DNA from 2 places in the Adlercreutzia muris genome. Region 2 is predicted to be linked to the other one. Evidence: predicted binding sites of a transcription regulator. Region 2 holds the regulator's gene; the other holds the start of a gene.

Region 1 (6,698 bases), on a different contig from region 2:
GCGAGGCGGCCCTCGATCTGGCGGACCGCGGCATTGCGGTGAGCCTGTGGGAAATGCGCCCCGAGCACCGGACCCCCGTGCACCATACGGGAGGGCTGGCCGAGCTCGTCTGCTCGAACTCCCTCAAGAGCACCAAGCCCGACAGCGCGGCGGGACTGCTGAAGGAGGAGCTTGCGGCCCTCGGCTCGCCGCTCATGGAGGAGGCCCGGGCCACGGCTGTGGCGGCCGGCGGTGCCCTGGCTGTGGATCGGACGCTGTTCAGCCGGGCGGTGACCGAGCGCGTGGAGGCCCATCCCCTCATCGAGGTGGTGCGTCGGGAGGCGACGGATATCGCCGCGCTCGCCCGCGGGGCCGACGCGGTCGTCCTGGCGAGCGGCCCGCTCACCTCCGACGGGCTCTCCTCGGCTCTCATGGCCCTGACCGGCCGCGACGCCCTGGCCTTCTACGACGCCGCGGCCCCGGTGGTGATGGCGGACTCCATCGATCGGGAGCGCGTGTTCCGCCAGAGCCGCTACGAGGATGCCAGCGCCGGCGGCGACTACCTGAACGCTCCGTTCTCCCGGGAGGAGTACGAGCGCTTCGTCGACGAGCTGCTCTGCGCCGAGCGGGTCATCGCCAAGGACTTCGAGAGTCGGGAGCTGTTCCAGGCCTGCCAGCCCATTGAGGAGATCGCCCGGGCCGGTCGCGACGCGCCGCGCTTCGGGGCCCTCAAGCCGGTCGGCCTCACCGATCCGCGCACGGGACGCCGCCCCTGGGCCGCCCTCCAACTGCGGGCCGAGGACGCTTGCGGTCAAAGCTACAACCTGGTGGGCTTTCAGACCAACCTCACCTTTCCAGAGCAGCGCCGCGTGTTCCGCCTCATCCCCGGTCTGGAGCAGGCCGAGTTCGCCCGCTACGGCGTGATGCACCGCAACACGTTTCTCGACGCGCCGCGCCTGCTGGACGACCACGGGCGCCTCGTCTCCGATGAGGCCCGGGCCCTGGGCGCGCCGATTTACGTGGCGGGTCAGCTGGGCGGCACTGAGGGGTACTGCGAGGCCATCCGCTCGGGGCTCCATGTTGCCCTGGCTGTGACGGCCGATCTGCGCGGGCGCGTCCTTCCGCCGCTGCCGCACGACACGGTATGGGGGGCGCTTCTGGCCTACGCTACGGATCCGGCCACGACGGACTACCAGCCCATGCACGTGAACTTCGGCATCCTGAGGCCCCTCGACCCGCCGGTGCGCAACAAGCGGGAGCGCTACGGTGCCTACGCCCGTCGGGCCTCGGAGGCCCTCGACGGCTACCGCATCGCCCTCGAGGCTGCGGGCCTGATGGCGCCATGACGGGCGAGGAGCTGTCCGAGCTGCCCGGTGCCGGGGAGGTGGAGCGGTTCTGCACCGCTCTGGCCGTGGAGCAGGGGGCCTCGGCCCACACGGTGCGGGCCTATCGCGAGGATCTGCGGGCCTATCTGGCATGGGCCCGCCGAAGCGGCCTTTCCCCCTGGGAGGTGTCCTATCGCCAGCTGCGCCGCTACCTGGCCGAGCTCGACCAGGCCCACTACGCTCGCACGACCATTAAGCGCCACCTGTCCTCGCTGCGCTCGTTCTTCCGCTGGGCCAATCGGGCCGGCGTCACCGCCAGCGACCCGGCCGGGGTCGTCCAAGCCCCCAAAGCCGCGCGGCGGCTGCCCAAGACCATCGCCCGGGATGACATGGCGGCCTTGCTGGCCGTCTACGGCGAGGTAGACGCCGACGGTGCGCCACGGGAGCAGACGGCGGCGGAGATGCGGGACGCGGCCCTGCTCGAGTTCCTCTTCTCCTGCGGCGCCCGCGTGTCCGAGGCGGCGGGGCTGCGTCTGGCCTGGGTCGATTTCCCGGCCGGCGAGGTAAAGGTGTTCGGCAAGCGGTCCAAGGAGCGCATCGTGCCCCTGTCCCGGAAGGGGGCGCGGGCCATGGAGCGCTATCTGAACGAGGCGCGGTCGGATCTGCTCCAGGGGCAGGCCAGCGAGTTCTTCTTCGTGTCGAATCGCGGGCGTCCCCTGAGCGCCGACGGCATCCGCAAGATGTTCAAGCGCGCCCTGCGGGCCGCCGGCCTCGACGAGAGCCTGTCGCCCCATGCCATGCGCCATTCCTTTGCCACCGAGTTGCTCGATGGCGATGCCGACCTGCGCAGCGTCCAGGACATGCTCGGCCACGCGAGCCTGTCCACCACCCAGATCTACACCCACGTGAGCCCCGATCGCCTCAAGCGCGTCCACGGCCTCGCCCATCCTCGAGCCTGAGCTCGCGCCGCCCGTCGACGGCCTCGATCTCAGCCGCTCTGCGTGCAGCTCCGTTCGGGGCTACACTCCCGTGCGCACCGTTCCCTTCGGGCCGTCGCGGGCGCATCCTTTGTCAAGGCGGCCCCCTCCTCCCTGTTCGCAGGGCGCCTCCCTTCCGTTACGGCGTGAAAACGGCCCTGTGGCGCGGATGTTTCGATGCGGTTGCCCGCTTCCTACGGTTTCCCTGCGCAAGGCGCTCTGCGCTGCATCCGTGGGAAGATTTTCCCAAAGGTTGCCAAGGGCCCGACCTTGAGCCGGGCCTCCGCTGAAGGGAGGAGCCATGAGTCGCAAGAAGGCGAAGATGCTGTTTTGGGCGGCCCTCGTCGTGCTCGCCTATATTCCCTATCTCATGCAGACCGCCGGGCACGCTGTCCTGTAGCGCGGATCTCGATTCCGGAATCCCCCTGGACGACCTATCTCCCTCTCCGCGGAAGACGGCGGCCGAGTCGAAATGACCCGCGCGGAAAATCGCCGGTGCGAGGAGCGAGCGGAGGAAGATGTCGCGGCCCAGCGGCTGAGTCGAAATGACCCGCGCGGAGAATCGCCGGTGCGGGATGGGGGCGGGGGAGTGCCGCGCGGTGGCCCGGCTAGAATGTGATGAGATCGCGCAGTTCCATATCGAGGGCATCGGCGATAGCTATGTACATGGCGATGCTGGGATTGTGCTGGCCCTTTTCGATGCGGTGGATATGGGCCTGATCGGTGCTGATCATCTTGGCGAGCTTGTCTTGGGACAGACCTTGGTCCTTGCGCTGCCGACGGATCTCGGCGCCCAATTCCATGATACGTTCCCGTGTCGCTGCTCTGTTCATGGGTTCATCTTATGGTTATGCCCCTTTTGACGTATGCCAGAAGAAACATAAATCGGTGTTTGCCCGGTCGCGCGTCCGTTCCCCACGGTCAGCGGTCGGCCGAGCGGCCGTCGAAACAGCCTCTCGCCATGGTTGACGGTTGGGTGGGGCGGCACCCGTCTTTCTCTGCTTCCGGCGGTTAGCGGTCGAGGGCGGCCGGCCACTCCCACACGATGCCGCCGTCCCGCAACCGCCCGCCGACGGCGGGCGGTTGCGGGGGATCACCGTTCCCGCGCCCAATGGGGCCGTTTCATCGCTGAGCGGTGAACTTCGCGTTTCCCCTTGAATTCCGTGGCCCGGGGGTTCATACTGCTCGCACCTTCTCGGGGGTGACCTCCCGAAAGGTTCTACGGCTGGCACGTTTGACCCATGGAGGATGGCAATGCACAAGGCGCACTTGACGGACGCTCAGTCCCTGCGCGGTTTTATCCTGGCGACCTTCGCCTTTCTGGCTATTTTCGCATCGACGGCGGTGCCCATTCCGCTGTATGCCGACTACCAGGTCACCATCGGGCTCACGACGGCCGACATCTCCAACACCATGTTCACCTACCTCACGGGTGTGAGCCTCACGCTGTTCCTGGCCGGTCGCGTGTCCGATTCCCTCGGCCGCGTGCCCGTGGCCAGCCTCACCGTTATGCTGGCCGTGTTCGGCTGCATCATGTTCCTGCGGGCCGGCAGCGGCGCCGATGTGCTCGCGGCCCGCTTCGTGCAGGGGCTGGCCGCTGGCTTCGGCATGAGCGCCGTATCGTCGCTGGTCATCGACTGCGTGGGGGAGAAGCACCTGAGCTGGGGATCCACCGTGGCCAGCTGCGGCGCCATGTTCGGCATCATGGTCGGCTCCATCGGCGTGGGCATCCTGTACGACCTCGTGCCCGACCTGACGGCCATCTACGGGGTCATGATCGCGATTCTGGTCCTGAGCCTGTTCCTCGTGAACTTCGTCCACGAGCCCCTCGATCGCACCGTCTCGCTGCGGGCCTCCATCCGACCGCGCGTCTTCATTCCCCGCGATTGCCGCCGCCTATTCGCCGCCGTGGCGGTGGTGTATCTGTCCACGTGGATGGTGGGCTGCTTCTTCCAGTCGTTCTCGGCGCCCATCGCCTACGGCTGCTTCGGCGCCACCTCGCCCCTGCCCGGCTCGGTCATCCTGGCTCTTGCCATGGCGCCCTCGGTGCTCGGCGGCCCCCTCGTGCAGCGCTTCCGGCCCAAGCGGACGCTCGTGGTCTCCATGGGGGTGACCACGGCCTCGGTCGCGGCTCTGGCCCTGTTCGTGGCCACCGGCGCCGAGGGGGCCTTCATGGTGGCCTGCGGGCTGTTCAGCGTGGCTATGGGCGCGGCTTTGGCCACGGCCCTGCGCATGCTGCTGCTGGAGGTGAACGTGCTCCAGGTGTCGGCCATCCTCTCCTCGGTGAACCTCGTGGCCTACGCCGGCTCGGCGGTGACGGGGCTTCTGTGCGGAGCGCTGCTCGGCGCCACCTCCTACGTGGTCGTGTTCGCCGTGATGACGCTTGTGCTCGCCGTCTCCTGCGCCTTCGTTGTGGCCACGGTGCGCACGGCCCGGGCGCGCAAGAAGTCGAAGCGCCTGACCCTGCGCCGCTTCCACAAGAAGCGCAATGCCGAGCTGGCCGCCTTGGACGAGGTGCCGCCCGAGGTGATCGCCGAGGACGCCGCGCCGGCCCTCGCCTAGGGGTGTTCGAACCGGGCAGTCGGCCGCGCCGGCCTCCGCTGAGGCTGCCAGGCTGTGCCGTTCTGCCCGCTGCTACGGCGCGAGCCTGCGAAGATTCCATGGAGGCGAACAAAAGTTCTCTTTAAGGCTGGCGCCACGGCCCGCTGCCCACTAAAATAGCCAGCGAAAACTAGAAGCTGCGCAGCGGGCCTCCCCTCAGGGCGCCCGCTGCGCTACGTCGCGAAGGAAACGAAGCGATCCATGGCAAATGAAATCGTGATCAAGGGCGCCCGCGAGCACAATCTGAAGGACGTCGATCTCACCATACCCCGCGACGAGCTCGTGGTCATCACGGGCCTGTCCGGCTCGGGCAAGTCGAGCCTCGCCTTCGACACCATGTACGCCGAGGGCCAGCGCCGCTACGTGGAGAGCCTCTCCAGCTACGCCCGTATGTTTCTAGGCCAGATGTCCAAGCCCGATGTGGACTCCATCGACGGGCTTTCCCCGGCCGTGTCCATCGACCAGAAGACCACTTCGAAGAACCCCCGCTCTACCGTGGGCACCACCACCGAGATCTACGACTACCTGCGCCTGCTGTTCGCGCGGGTGGGCGTGCCCCACTGCCCCGAGTGCGGACGGGAGATCAAGAAGCAGACCACCGACCAGGTGACCGACGAGATTCTGCGCCTGGGCGACGGGGCCCAGGGCGAGGCTACGAAGGCCATCCTCATGGCACCGGTGGTGGCCGGCCGCAAGGGCGAGTTCACCAAGCTCTTCGCCGATCTGCAGAAGGAGGGCTTCTCCCGCGTGCGCATCGACGGCGAGATCGTGAAGATGACCGGCGAGCCCATCACGCTGAACAAGAAGATCAAGCACTTCATCGATGTCGTCGTTGATCGCGTCACGTTGAAGGAGTCGGCCACGAGCCGTATCGCCGAGGCCGTGGAGCTCGCCTGCAAGCTGGCGAGCGGGCGCGTGCTCGTGCAGGTGCTCGGGCCCGACGGCGCACCGCTCGGCGAGGCCGGCGGCACCTCATCGGGGGCCACGGGCGGCTTAGGCGAGGGGGAGCACCTCTTCTCGCTGGCGCTAGCATGCCCGGAGCACGGCCATTCCATGGACGAGCTGCAGCCCCGCGACTTCTCCTTCAACGCCCCCTACGGTGCCTGTCCCGATTGCCTCGGCATCGGCAGCCGTGATGAGGTGGACGCGTCGCTTGTGGTGCCCGACCCGTCCCTTACCCTGAACGAGGGGGTCATCGCGCCGTTCAAGAGCGGCAACTACTATCCCCAGGTGCTGCGCGCCGTGGCCGAGCACGTGGGCACCGATGCCGATACCCCCTGGGAGGATATGCCCAAGAAGGCCCAGAAGGCCATTATGAACGGCCTGGGGAATGAGAAGGTGCGGGTGGACTACCGCACCGTGGACGGCCGTGACACCTACTGGTACATCGAGTGGGAGGGCGTGCTGGGCGCCGTGAAGCGCCGCTACACCGAGGCCCAGTCCGACGCCCAGCGCGAGAAGCTGGCCGCCTACTTCGCCACCGTGCCCTGCGAGACCTGCGGCGGCCAGCGCCTGAAGCCGGAGATTCTGGCCGTCACGGTGAACGACCGGTCCATCCACGATGTCACCGAGATGTCGGCGGCCGAGTCGCTGGCCTTCTTCGAGGGCCTGCACTTCACCGGCCAGGCGGCGGTCATCGCCCTGCCCATCGTGAAGGAGATCCGCGAGCGTCTGCGCTTCCTCGTGGACGTGGGGCTCGACTACCTCACCCTGGAGCGGGCCACGGCCACGCTCTCGGGCGGCGAGGCCCAGCGCATCCGGCTCGCCACCCAGATCGGCGCCGGGCTCATGGGCGTGCTCTACATCCTGGACGAGC
Region 2 (6,698 bases):
GGCTGGTGCCACGTCATCGAGGACACTGCGAATTTTGACGAAGGCGATGATGGCGCAAACGAGCGCCACGGTGCTCAGGGCGACGCCCCCGATAATGAAGGATATGGGACCGGCTATCGTGGCCACGGTAGCGAGGGTTCGCGCCGACTTGAGTTCGTAGTCGGCCACGGCGGCTTGGGCGCTTTCCCCAGATTCTATGGTCTGGGGGTCAACGGAGGGCAGAATGGGCCGCTGCCCCTGGGTCGACGGGTCGTCTGAGCGTGAGGGCTCCGGCCTTTGCGGCGATTCGCTGGGTGCCGAGGTATCCTCGGGCTTCTGGGGGAATTGATCCATAGGGCCTCGATTCTAGCTGATGCCGCTGCTGCCGAAGCCCTGGGCTCCGCGCACGCTGGCCGGAAGCTGATCTGTGTTATGTAAAGTAACCGAAGGGGTGGCTACGATCATCATCTGCGCGATGCGATCGCCCTTCTCGAAGGAAAACGGCTCCTGGGGATCGAGATTGACGAGTACAACCATGATCTCGCCTCGGTAGCCGCTATCCACCAGTCCCGGCCCGTTCACGACGGAGACGCCATGGCGGGATGCAAGACCGCTGCGCGGAATAACGAGCCCGGCGTACCCGTCGGGAATGGCCATGGCGAAGCCGCACGGCACCGTCATGCGCTCGAAAGGATTCAATGTGCCGGCTACGGCGGCCCGGAGGTCAAGTCCCGCATCTCCAGGATGGGCGTACTGGGGCGCAGGCAGCTCCTCATCGAGAACAGTGATGCTCACATCCATAGCGCACCCCCCCTATCCGAGCTCTCCCAGGGCCGAGGAGAACTCCTCCACGCTCTGGAAATCCTTGTATACGCTGGCAAAGCGAATGTAGGCCACATCATCGAGCTTCGCCAGTCGCGCGAGGGCCATATCGCCGAGATCCTTCGACTTGATTTCCGTGCGCTGGGTGGAGCGCAGCTCCGACTCGATGCTCGCGATGAGGTGGTCGATCTTCTCCGGAGTGATGGGTCGCTTGGCGCAGGCGATGAGCAGGCCGCGCATGAGCTTCTCTCGATTGAACACCTCGGATGAGCCGTCGGCCTTGATGACGAGGATGGGGTTTTCGGCCAACCGCTCGTAGGTGGTGAAGCGAGTGCCGCATTCCAGGCATTCGCGGCGTCGGCGAATAGATGCCCCCTCGTCGGCAGAGCGGGAATCGACGACTTTCGATTCGGGATATCCGCAGGAAGGACAGCGCATGGGTTCTCCTAACAATGAGTTGGTTACCCATGATACCCCAAGCACCGCCTGCTTCCAGCATCTTCAAGACTTTGCTACCATCGTGATACGTCGGCGGCTTTCCGAGTTCTGCGCTCAACAGCGGCACCTCTCTGAACATCCGCTCGTCGGCGCGAGCGTGGTTCGCAGGGGTGCTTTCCTCAGGCAAAGAGCATAACGAAGGAGACGACGGTACCGAGGGCGAAGGCGATGGGAAATTCAAATCGGCTCATTTTTTCTCTCCTGACCTCTTGCGTAGAACCTTTGTTCGCAGTTATAATAGAACGAACAAAGGTTCATGTCAACAGATTTTTCAAACAAATGTACGCCTTATAGAAAGGATGCAGCATGACCCAGAAAGTAACCAGGCGGCAACAGGCGGTTCTTGACTGCATCGAGGCGTGCATACGGGAGAAGGGCTATGGCCCTACGGTGAGGGAAGTATGCCAGACCCTCGGCCTGTCCTCCCCTTCCACCGTTCACGTGCACCTGAAAGCCCTGGAAGATAAGGGCTATATCAAGCGGGATCCGCTCAAGTCCCGCTCCATCGCCCTCACTTATCCGATCGACGACATGCCCTCTCCTGCCGTCAGCGTGGCGGGTAGCTACAGCAATCTCGTCAACGTACCCCTGGTGGGCGATGTAGCAGCCGGCTGCCCCATTTTGGCCCAGGAGAACATCACCGACACCATCACACTGCCCACGGACATCGTGGGTGACGCCGCATCCTTCATGCTGTCCGTGCGGGGCGAGTCCATGGTAGAGATCGGCATTAACGACGGCGATTACGTCGTGGTCAAGGAGCAGTCCGTGGCGAACAACGGCGATATCGTCGTGGCCATTGTGGACGACGGGGCTACGGTGAAGCGCTTCTACAAGGAGGCCGACCACATCCGTCTTCAGCCTGAGAACTCCTCTATGGAGCCCATTATCGTGAGCGATTGCTCTATCGCGGGCAAGGTAGTGGCCGTGTTCCGCCGTCTCTAGAGGCAGTGCCGAGCGGTTTCGCGCTCAACAGAATCGATAGCATGCAGCGAGGGCCATGGACGTGATTCCATGGCCCTCTCGCAAAAGGGGTGCTTCGCAGGCGGTGACGCTCCAAGCCCGGTTTCAGCCAGTCGCTATGCGGAAAACCCCCGAAAAGCGGCAGCGAAGGCCGGGGCGGCGAGCATTTGGATATGGGTGCCGTCGGCCTCGTGAGACTCCGATATGATGTGGCACCGCTCGTGGGCAAGCGATACCAAGTCGCCGCGCTGGTAGGGAATCACCACATCGAGCTTGGCATCGGCGGCCGAGGCGGCCGTGGCCAGGGCGGTCACGAGGCCGTCGATGCCCTCGCCGGTGCGAGCCGAGACGAACTGAGCGTGGGGGAAGCGACGGCGCAGCCCGGCCAAGGTCTCCGCATCGAGCAGGTCGCATTTGTTGAACACCTCGATGGCGGCAATGGACTCGGCGCCGATCTGATCGAGCACCTCGCAGACGGCATCGATCTGCCCCTCGAACTCCGGAGAGGAGGCATCAATCACATGGAGGATCAGATCGGCACCGGTGATCTCATCGAGCGTCGATCTGAAGGCCTCCACCAGGGTGGTGGGCAGCTTCTGGATGAAGCCGACGGTGTCGGTAACGGTAACCTCGCGACCCTCGGGCAGGGCGAACTTGCGGGTCGTGGAATCCAAGGTGGCGAAGAGCTTGTCGTAGCTGAGCACGGCGGCGCCGGTGAGCCGGTTGATGAGAGAGCTCTTCCCCGCGTTGGTGTAGCCGGCCAGGGACACCTTGAACATGCCGCTGCCGTAGCGGTTCTCTCGCTGCAGCGAGCGCACCTCGGAAAGATGGGCCAGTTCGCGGCGGATGGAGGTGATGCGCTTGCGCACCATGCGGCGATCCACTTCCAGCTGGCTCTCGCCCTCGCCGAAGCGGGATCCCACGCCGCCGCCCATGCGGTTCGAGGCCAGGTGCGCCCACATGCCGCGTAGGCGCGGATAGAGGTACTGGTTCTGGGCGAGCCGCACCTGGAGGCGACCTTCCTTGGAGGTGGCGTGCAGGGCGAAGATGTCCAAAATGAGGGCCGTGCGATCGATGACCTTCACTGACTTGTCCATGATCTTCTCGAGGTTCGCCTGCTGGGAGGGGGTCAGCTCATCGTCGAAGATGACGAGATCCGCCTCGCAGCTTCGGGCGAGATCGGCGATTTCAACGGCCTTGCCCGAGCCTACGAAGGTGCGGGGGTTCGGGGCATCGAGGCGCTGGGTGGTGGAGGCCACCACGTCGGCTCCGGCGGTGTCGGCCAAGCGATCAAGTTCGGCCAACGACGATTCCAAGGGCCATTCGAGCCCCGGACGGTCGACGCCCACGATGACGGCCCGCTCCCGGCGCTGTTCGGCTATGGTCGCGGGGCCCTTTTGGATAACAGATTGATATTCGGTCATGGGGTGCTCCTTATGCGTAGTGTGCGACTAAAAGGCGCCCGTGGCGCCGAGAGATGCCCGACAAGGGTATGGGCTAGTCGACAAAGCGCATGGACAACACGCTCCCCTCTCTACCGATCGCTGAGACGCGAATGAAAAATGTCCTGTCATGATAGCACAGGTGCCCTTCTTCGCAAGAAGGGGCCTAGGCCAATGTTTCCAACTGGGCGAGGATCGTATCGGCCATGGCCCGGGCGTTCCCCGCGTCGGCATCGATCCATCGGATGCGCTCGTCGCGGCGGAACCACGTGCGCTGACGCTTGCCGTAGCGACGCGTGGCCTGTTTGATAGCGGCGATGGCCTCGTCCAGGGTGCAGCGTCCCTCCAAAGCCTCGACGATCTCCTTGTAGCCGATGGCCTGGGGCGCCGTCACGCCCTCACGGAAGCCCGCATCCAAAAGCCCGCGCACCTCCCCCACCAGACCGGCCTCGACCATGGCGTCTACCCGAGCATCGATGCGCTCGTTCAGCACGGTCGGGGTGACGGCCAGGCCGAACTGCACGGCGGGAACGGCCGCTTCAATGGAGGCCAGGTTGCGCTTCTGCTCGGCGTAGGAGCGCCCTTCGGCTAGAAGCTCGAAGGCCCGCACGACGCGGCGCACGTTGTTCGGGTGCAGCTCCCGGGCGCTGTCCGGATCGAGGCGGTTCAACTCGTCCCAGAGGGCTTGGGCTCCCTCCCGCTCGGCAAAGGCGGTCCACCGCTCGCGCACAGGATTGCCCACCTGATCGCCGGCGGGAAACTCGTAGGCATCGATGGCCGCCTTCACGTAGAGGCCCGTTCCCCCGCAGAGGACGGCCCTCTTGCCGCGCTCGGCGATGGCCGCGAAGGCATCGCGGGCGAAGGACTGGAACAGGGCCGCGGAATAAGGCTCGCCGGGATCGACGAGGTCGAAGCCGTGATGGGGCACGATGCGCTCGGCCGCGGGCAGCTTGCCTGTGCCGATATCCATGCCTCGGTAGATCTGCATGGAGTCGGCGCTCACCACTTCCCCGCCGATGGCCGCCGCCACGAGCTGGGCGGCGTCGGTCTTGCCCGAGGCCGTGGGGCCGACGATGCAGATAACGGGCAGGGCGGCGTCAGTCATCGACCACCGTGCCAGAGAGGTACCAGGTGCGGGCCTCGTCGATGCGCATGGGCACGATGGTGCCGACCAGCTCGTCGGCAGTGCGCCCAGCGGGAACCGGCCCGTGCACCGTCTGGTTCTTGGGGCTCTTGCCGGCCAGCACGGCCTCGTCGCGCTTGGAGGTGCCCTCGATGAGCACGGGCACGATGGCGCCAAGCTCGGCCTGGTTCGCCTCGAAGGCCTTGCGCTGCACGAGGTCCACCAAGCGGTCGAAGCGCTCCTGGATGACCTCCCGGGGGGTGTCGTCCTCCATCGAGGCAGCCGGCGTGCCCTCGCGCTTCGAGTAGATGAACGTGAACACCTGGCTGTAGCCCACCTCCTCCACGAGGCGATAGGTGTCCATGAAGTCCTCTTCGGTCTCACCTGGAAATCCCACGATGATGTCGGTGGACAGGGCGATATCGGGCACGACGGCCCGCAGCTTCTCGATGAGCCCGAGGTAGTGCTTTCGGGTATAGCGGCGGTTCATGGCTTTGAGGACGCGGTCGGAGCCCGACTGCACCGGCAGGTGCAGGGCCGGCATGAGGGATCGCAGGGTGCCGAAGCGCTCGATGACGCCGTCGGTGAGGTCCTTCGGGTGGCTCGTGGCGAAGCGCAGCCGCTCGATGCCCGCATCGTCCAGGGCGTCGAGCACCGCGTCGAAGCGCGGCTCGCCGTAGAGGTCGCGCCCGTAGGAGTTCACGTTCTGCCCGAGCAGGGTGATCTCCTTCACACCGGCTTCCACGTAGCGTCGGGCCTCCTCGGCGATGTCCTCCAGGGGGCGAGACTTCTCACGGCCGCGCACGTAGGGCACGATGCAGTAGGAGCAGAAGTTGTTGCAGCCCACGGTGATGGGCAGCCATGCCGCCCAAGCGTGCTCGCGGTCGGCGGGCAGGGCGGTGGAGAACTCCGCTCCCCCATCGAGCACCTCCACGGAATGACCCGCGCTCTCGATGGCCGAGGCGAGCAGCCCCGGCAGCGAGGCCAGGTTGTGGGTGCCGAAGACGACGTCCAGGTGCGGCAGCTGCTCCACGAGCTTCTCGCCGTCGCGCTGACCGATGCAGCCTCCCACGGCGATGTAGCGCTTCTCGTAAGGCGAGCCGTCTCGCACGGGGATGTTCTTCATGGATGCGACCTGGCCGTAGAGCCGCGTATCGGCGGCCTCGCGCACGCAGCAGGTCATGAACACGACGATATCGGCCTCTTCAATGGTGCCGACGGGCAGCGAGCCCAGCCCCTCGAGCATGCCGGCGACGCGCTCGGAGTCGTGCTTGTTCATTTGGCAGCCGAAGGTGTGGATGCAGAAAGTAGTGCCCTCGAAGGAAACGCCCATGGCAACCACCGGCTATAGCGCGGCTGCGTCGGCCGCGGCGATGACGGCAAAGCCGGCGCGGGGCTCCACGGAGAAGCGGATGGCGGTGCGGTACTCGCCGTCGATCACGATATCGGCGAATGAGGGGATGCAGCAGATCTCGATGCCCACTGGAGAGAGGAATCCGCGCGAGATGGCCACGGCCTTCACCGCTTGGTTCACGGCGCCGGCGCCCACGGCCTGGATCTCGACGGACGAGCCGTCCTTGATCATGCCCGCAATGGCTCCGGCCACGGAGGCCGGGGAAGACTTCGAAGATACCTTGAGGCAGCCGATGGACGGCCGGGGTTCTGTGGTGGTTGACACGTCGCTGATCCTTGTCCTTTGAGGCGTGGTTGCTGGTCTGATAGGGGTTCGTTTAATGTCGAATCGCGAGGGAATGCCTTGGAAATTCAAACGTTGCTATTCTACCGAAAGGGCGCAGGGGACGCAATATCGGCGCCAGCCTAAGACATCTTGCGGATGGGAACGGTGATGCGAATGGCATCGGCTCCCACGG

Evidence for each region. The regulator LexA, encoded in region 2, represses DNA repair genes until DNA is damaged. The targets are predictions, from matches to a motif close to CNAACANNTGTTNG.
Region 1: uvrA (excinuclease ABC subunit UvrA) is a predicted target of LexA. The motif match lies at 4,949-4,962, and genes of this name have one in related genera.

The regions. Positions count from the first base shown of each region.
Region 1 covers NZ_JBCLQK010000007.1:143,706-150,403, reverse strand. Annotated here, with positions in the region: gene trmFO (methylenetetrahydrofolate--tRNA-(uracil(54)-C(5))-methyltransferase (FADH(2)-oxidizing) TrmFO) at 1-1,325, shown strand, start outside; gene AAK988_RS08235 (tyrosine recombinase) at 1,322-2,263, shown strand; gene AAK988_RS08230 (helix-turn-helix domain-containing protein) at 2,890-3,084, opposite strand; gene AAK988_RS08225 (MFS transporter) at 3,536-4,843, shown strand; gene uvrA (excinuclease ABC subunit UvrA) at 5,084-6,698, shown strand, end outside.
Region 2 covers NZ_JBCLQK010000017.1:1,058-7,755, forward strand. Annotated here, with positions in the region: gene AAK988_RS10980 (hypothetical protein) at 1-333, opposite strand, end outside; gene dut (dUTP diphosphatase) at 346-780, opposite strand; gene nrdR (transcriptional regulator NrdR) at 793-1,239, opposite strand; gene lexA (transcriptional repressor LexA) at 1,606-2,244, shown strand; gene hflX (GTPase HflX) at 2,379-3,686, opposite strand; gene miaA (tRNA (adenosine(37)-N6)-dimethylallyltransferase MiaA) at 3,871-4,809, opposite strand; gene miaB (tRNA (N6-isopentenyl adenosine(37)-C2)-methylthiotransferase MiaB) at 4,802-6,160, opposite strand; gene AAK988_RS11015 (stage V sporulation protein S) at 6,173-6,505, opposite strand; gene AAK988_RS11020 (ATP-binding protein) at 6,646-6,698, opposite strand, start outside.